DNA from 3 places in the Rahnella sp. PD4 genome. Region 2 is predicted to be linked to each of the others. Evidence: predicted binding sites of a transcription regulator. Region 2 holds the regulator's gene; each other region holds the start of a gene.

What was found. The regulator sigma-54, encoded in region 2, starts transcription at its own class of promoters, with help from an activator protein. The targets are predictions, from matches to a motif close to GTTGGCACANNTTTCGCTNT.
Region 1: the regulator sigma-54 is predicted to act here: its motif matches at 1,327-1,346, upstream of glnA (glutamate--ammonia ligase).
Region 3: the regulator sigma-54 is predicted to act here: its motif matches at 1,273-1,292, upstream of ACOZIO_RS03590 (branched-chain amino acid ABC transporter substrate-binding protein).

Annotation. Positions count from the first base shown of each region.
Region 1 is NZ_JBLZQF010000013.1:13,438-15,714, forward strand. Features, by position in the region: gene glnA (glutamate--ammonia ligase) at 1-1,146, opposite strand, end outside; gene typA (ribosome-dependent GTPase TypA) at 1,618-2,277, shown strand, end outside.
Region 2 is NZ_JBLZQF010000007.1:106,848-109,124, reverse strand. Features, by position in the region: gene ptsN (PTS IIA-like nitrogen regulatory protein PtsN) at 1-245, opposite strand, end outside; gene hpf (ribosome hibernation promoting factor) at 344-631, opposite strand; gene rpoN (RNA polymerase factor sigma-54) at 655-2,088, opposite strand; gene lptB (LPS export ABC transporter ATP-binding protein) at 2,190-2,277, opposite strand, start outside.
Region 3 is NZ_JBLZQF010000001.1:812,614-814,890, reverse strand. Features, by position in the region: gene ACOZIO_RS03600 (autoinducer binding domain-containing protein) at 41-769, shown strand; gene ACOZIO_RS03595 (YgdI/YgdR family lipoprotein) at 832-1,047, opposite strand; gene ACOZIO_RS03590 (branched-chain amino acid ABC transporter substrate-binding protein) at 1,461-2,277, shown strand, end outside.

The DNA of each region.
Region 1 (2,277 bases), on a different contig from region 2:
ACCGTCCAGGCCAGCCATCATCAGTGCAGCAAACGCCAGGTATGGGTTAGCCGCTGGATCAGGGAAGCGTGCTTCGATACGCATTGCTTTAGGCGTTGATACGTGTGGAATACGGATGGATGCAGAACGGTTACGCGCAGAGTAAGCCAGCATTACTGGCGCTTCATAGCCCGGGACCAAACGTTTGTAAGAGTTAGTGGTCGGGTTAGCGTAGGCGTTGATCGCTTTAGCGTGCTTGATGATACCGCCGATGTAGAACAGTGCCATTTCAGACAGGCCGCCGTATTTGTCGCCAGAGAACAGGTTGTTACCGTTCTTGGACAGGGACATATGGCAGTGCATACCGGAACCGTTATCGCCAAACATTGGTTTTGGCATGAAGGTCGCCGTTTTGCCAAACGCGTGAGCCACATTGTGCACCACGTATTTGTAGATTTGGATTTCGTCGGCTTTTTTGGTCAGGGTATTGAAGCGGGTTGCCACTTCGTTCTGACCCGCAGTGGCAACTTCATGGTGGTGAGCTTCAACAACCAGACCCATTTCTTCCATGGTCAGACACATGGTAGAACGCAGATCCTGAGAAGAGTCGACCGGAGGAACCGGGAAGTAACCGCCTTTTACTGCAGGGCGGTGGCCTTTGTTGCCGCCTTCGTATTTGGTGCTTGAGTTCCATGCGCCTTCGATATCATCGATAGCGACGTGAGAACCGGAGATGCTGCTGCCGAAGCGCACATCATCAAACAGGAAGAATTCTGGTTCTGGCCCGAACAGTACGGTGTCCGCGATACCGGAAGAGCGCAGGAAATCTTCTGCACGTTTTGCGGTAGAGCGTGGGTCGCGGTCATAACCTTGCAGCGTGGTTGGCTCAAGGATATCGCAACGAATGATCAGGGTAGTTTCTTCGTAGAATGGGTCAAGAACAGCAGTGCTCGCATCTGGCATCAGAACCATGTCAGATTCGTTAATGCCTTTCCAGCCACCGATTGAAGAGCCATCAAACATTTTGCCTTCTTCGAAGAAGTCAGCGCTAACCTGGTGCGCAGGAATGGTGACGTGCTGCTCTTTGCCTTTGGTATCAGTGAAACGTAAATCTACGAATTTCACTTCATGCTCATTCAGCATCGTCAAAACGTGTTCAGCGGACATACTAGTTCTCCCGAATTTCTCATTATCGTCGTGGAACGAATAACCATTTTTGGTCTTTAGTTGGAAATAACAGCCTTACTGGAACTGGCGTGTAGGCTGAACAGCGCTATTATTTGTCTGGTCAGGTCCTTCACCCTGTAAAAAATTTTTTACCCTAAAAAACTTTTACTCTAAAAACTATTAGCGAAAACTGTGCCAACTTTGAGAAAATGCAAACAACGCCATTTTACAGGGCTTTTGCACTCGATAAGTATGCACCATAACGGAATTCATGCACTAAAATGGTGCTGATTGCGAGAGGCAAGGCACCAAAAGGGTGCGCCATAATGGTTCAGTGGTCTTTTTGCACCGTGAAAGGGATCACAAAGTAACCATCCATAAGTTGTTTCAACAAGATCCTTGTGATCTTGTTTAGAACCTCGCTTAATACGTGTACAATAGCGCGCTATTTCTAATGCCTGAGGCAAAGCTGTGATCGAAAATTTGCGTAACATCGCCATTATTGCCCACGTTGACCATGGTAAAACCACCCTGGTCGACAAGCTGCTGCAACAATCCGGTACTTTCGGAGAACGTGCAGAAGCTACCGAACGCGTAATGGACTCCAACGATTTGGAGAAAGAGCGTGGGATTACCATCCTCGCAAAAAACACCGCCATTAATTGGAAAGACTACCGCATCAACATCGTGGATACCCCAGGACACGCCGACTTCGGCGGTGAGGTTGAGCGTGTGATGTCAATGGTCGACTCGGTGCTGCTGGTTGTGGATGCAATGGATGGCCCAATGCCGCAAACCCGTTTCGTGACCAAAAAAGCCTTCGCTAATGGTCTGAAACCGATCGTGGTAATCAACAAAGTTGACCGCCCTGGCGCGCGTCCTGACTGGGTTGTTGATCAGGTCTTCGACCTGTTCGTCAACCTGGACGCAACCGACGAACAACTCGATTTCCCAATCATCTATGCATCTGCACTGATGGGTATCGCGGGTAACGACCATAACGATATGGCCGAAGACATGACCCCGCTGTACCAGGCGATCGTTGACCACGTATCTCCACCACAAGTTGAGATGGATGCACCATTCCAGATGCAAATCTCTCAGCTGGACTACAACAACTATGTTGGCGTC
Region 2 (2,277 bases):
TCTTCTTCCAGCTTACCGTGCGGGATGGCGATCCCGGCACCGATCCCGGTGCTCCCCATACGTTCGCGGGTCAAAATAGCGTCGAAAATCACCTGTGGCGACAAATTTAATTGTTTGGCGGCCAGCTCGCTGATGATTTCCAGTGCGCGTTTTTTGCTGGCGCAATGAACGCCGCTTTTGGTGCATTCGGCATTAAGCACCGACGTTAATTGCATTGCAGTATCGTTAATCATGTCATCTTTCACTTTTGCGCTGTTTCACCCTTAAAGCTATATCGGCTCGTTTCCCGAAGGTCACAAGCCGATGCCCGAAGGTTTGTAGCACAGGGTTGGCTACATGAATGTCAGTGCTGTTTCAGTTTGTCTTTATGTTTATTCAGCTGTCGGGCCAGTTTATCAACCAGCCCGTCAATCGCTGCGTACATATCCTGATGTTCCGAGGTGGCATGTAATTCGCCTCCGTTCACATGCAAAGTGGCTTCCGCTACTTTCTGCACCTTTTCCACGCTCAACACCACATACACCTGATTAATCCTGTCGAAATACTGCTCGAGCTTAGCCAGTTTCGACGTGATGAACTCTCTCAGGGGATCCGTGATCTCAATGTGATGTCCGGTAATGTTGAGCTGCATAATGTCTTCCTTCTCTGTTGAGGTCAAACTAACTGTTTACGTTGGTTTGAGGGCGGGATGGACAAAGACTCTCGGTATTTGGCGACAGTCCGGCGCGCAACCATAATTCCCTGATCGGAAAGCAGGGTTGCTAACTTGCTGTCACTGAGCGGTTTTACAGGATTCTCCGCTGCGATTAATTTCTTCACCAGCGCCCGGATCGCGGTTGACGATGCCTCGCCGCCGCTGTCTGTACTGACATGGCTGGAGAAGAAATACTTCAGTTCGAAAATACCACGCGGACTGTGCAGGAACTTTTGTGTCGTCACGCGTGAAATCGTCGATTCGTGCATTTCCACGGCACTGGCAATATCGGCCAGCACCATAGGTTTCATAAATTCTTCACCCAGTTCAAAGAACGCCTGCTGCTGCTCAACGATGCAGCGCGTCACTTTCAACAGCGTGTCGTTACGGCTTTCCAGGCTTTTAATTAACCACTTGGCTTCCTGCAGATTGCTGCGGATAAATTGCCCGTCGCTGTCGCTGCGTGTGGAGTTACCCATCGCGGCGTACTGCTGGTTAATCTTCAGACGCGGAATGCTGTCGGAATTGAGTTCTACCGTCCAGACCCCTGACACTTTACGCACCAGCACATCCGGGATCACGTATTCGGATTCGCCGGTATTGATCGACTGACCCGGACGCGGATCCAGAGACTGGATCAGAAGCATCGCTCCTTTGAGTGTATCTTCTTTTAACCGGGTTGATCGCATAAGTGCGCGGAAATCATGGTTCGCCAGCAAATCGAGATGTTCGCTGATGATAAGACGGGCTTCAGTGATGAAAGGCGTGTCAGTGGCATATTGAGACAGCTGGATCAGCAGACAATCGCGCAGGTCACGTGCTGCCACCCCCACCGGATCAAAACGCTGAACGCGTTTAAGCACGGCCTCAACTTCGTCCATCGTGATGTTTTCATCACCGACGCTTTCGAGGATGTCTTCAAGGGAGACGGTCAGGTAACCGGTGTCATCCACCGCATCGACAATTGATGTGGCAATCGCGGCATCAGTATCAGAAAACGGCGTCAGCTCAACCTGCCACATCAGGTAATCCTGAAGGGTCTGGGTGGTTTCACCCTGATAAATGGGCAGCTCGTCGTCGCTGTAATCATTACCGGTACCGGACGGCGTGCCTGCGGTGTAAATCTCATCCCAGGTCGCGTCGAGCGGCAATTCTTCCGGCATATCTTTTTGCTCGAGCGCCTCGCGGGTGTCTAACCCCTCGCTGTCGGTGGCTTCTACCGAGTCGATTTCTTCATGAAGGTCAGTTTGTTCCAACAGAGGGTTGCTCTCCAGCGCGAGTTGGATCTCCTGCTGGAGCTCAAGCGTGGACAGTTGCAACAAGCGGATGGCCTGTTGTAACTGGGGAGTCATAGCCAGTTGTTGGCTGAGTCTGAGTTGCAAACCTTGCTTCATATCTTGGCTTAATTCCGTTGATGAGTGAAAACGGCAACACTTCTGTCAGAGACGGCCTGTTTCAGTGTAGGTGGAAACAGGCACGGTTCCGGCGGCACAGATCACAGACGGAATTCTTCACCAAGATAAACACGTTTAACTTGTTCATCAGCAAGAATGTCGGCTGGCGTGCCGTGGGCAATCAATTTC
Region 3 (2,277 bases), on a different contig from region 2:
TATAATCATTGCAACGCTGTGTTTGGATGAGGAGAGGGAAATGTTCCCTGGAGATTGCATTTGCACGAAATTCAGCGACTTAAATTATTGTATGGATGACCAGATAAAATTAACTTTGGATAAGTGGTTATACTCAATTCGATTCGACAGCTATGCTTATGTTATAACGCCGAGAAAAGGCTTCGATGATTTTTTTATTCTTGAAGGTTTTAACGCCAGCTGGCGCCGGCAATATATGGAAAATGGGTTTCATAAAATAGACCCTATTATTAATAAGGCTCAGAATTATCAGCAAGCTCATATATGGAGCAGTGTGTCGCTTTCGGGAAGTGATCGCTTTTTAAATTGTGCGAAGGCGCATGGTATCCGGTATGGATATTCCATGTCTTTACCGATAAATGACCAGTATATAGGCGTGCTCAGTGTGGCACGAAAAGAAGATATATTTGTTTCGCAAAAGGAATCCATGAATATTATTGGAATGATTACAGTGTATTTGCACAAACTTAATAATCAATTTTTAATGGATTTTAATAATAAACTTATTGATAAGATAGGTGATTTAACGCCGCCAGCAATACTGACTTCAAGAGAACGTGAATGTTTGGTCTGGCTTGCGGAAGGGAAAACCAGTTGGGAAATAAGCCGGATTCTGTCAATTTCAGAAAGAACAGCAGTATTTCACATTAACAATTGCATGACCAAACTTGGGGCTAAAAATAGAGTGCAGGTGATAATGAAAGCCATGAGAGCCAATATTATTAAATAAAACGGGCCTGTCACTGGCAGGCCACATTTTGCCTTCGTGTCAGATGACTGGCCCCGTCTTACCTACTTTTTCACAATACCCGCAATATCATTGGTGTTCATCAGGTGATAATCGCCGTTCATGTCGGTATAGCTGGTCATACCGGTATCGCGGTCACGATCCGGTTCACCGTGGGCGAAAAACTGGTCGCCGGATTTCGTATTAATCACATAATCGCTGGCACAGCCGGTTAATGCCAGGGCCAGAACCCCGGCCGTCAGGCAGAATAATTTCTTCATTGTTCAGCAGGTTCCTGTTGCAATCATTTGCCGGCATTACAAAACAAACTGCCGTAAGAAGCAAAGAATAAAAATGTCACTAAGCGTAATAGTGCGTGCAAAACCGCGATTGTGCACCAGCACGGTGCGATGTGATCCCGTCGTTGTTTCTGTGACTTGTTCGTAACGCTCTTGCGCCGCTATCTATACTCACATAACCCGTAACATTCTCAAAGGTTCTGTAACACTGGCAGATATTTTGCTTATGTCTCTTACCTTTGATGTTTTCACCCCTGGTGATAAGCGGGGAATCCTCAGTCTCAAGATTAAGCATTAAATTTCACATTTTCAGATGACGACTTCGTGTTGGTGTTTTTGCTACATGCGTTTTCCTTCACCCGTTTTGCATTAACTCAGTCCTAAGGATCATGATGATGTCGATGAAATTTATTAAAAGTCCTCTTTCTTTGTTGCTGGCAGGCTGTCTGGTCACGGCGTTTTCTGCGCGTGCGGATATCGTGATTGGCGTCGCCGGCCCGTTCACCGGCCCGAATGCCACCTATGGCGATCAGTACTGGCATGGTGCCACACAGGCCGCTGATGACATTAATGCCGCAGGCGGAATTAACGGCGAGAAAATCAAACTAGTGCAGGGTGATGATGCCTGCGAACCGAAACAGGCCGTTGCGGTGGCGAACCGTCTTGTTGATCAGGATAAAGTGCAGGCGGTTGTCGGGCATTTTTGCTCATCTTCTACCATGCCAGCGTCCGAGGTTTATAACGATGCCGGAATTATCGCCATCACACCGGGTTCAACCAACCCGCAAATCACCGAACGTGGCATGAGCGATATGTTCCGCATGTGTGGACGTGACGACCAGCAGGGGCAGGTTGCCAGCGATTACATCATTGACAAGCTGAAAGCCAAAAAAGTGGTCATTATCCATGATAAAGATACCTACGGGCAGGGGCTGGCGGATGCCACCAAAGCGGCGCTCAACAAGCGTGGCGTGAAGGAAGTGATGTACGAAGGGCTGTCGCGAGGTGAAAAAGATTTTAACGCGCTGGTCACCAAAATCAGTGCGCAGAAACCGGATGTGGTGTTCTTCGGCGGTTGCCATCCGGAGGCCGGTCCGCTGGTGCGCCAGATGCGTGAGCAGGGCGTGCAGGCCACCTTCTTCTCCGGTGACTGCATCGTGAACGAAGAAATGGTCACCGCCGCAGGTGGCCCGCAATACACCAACGGCATCC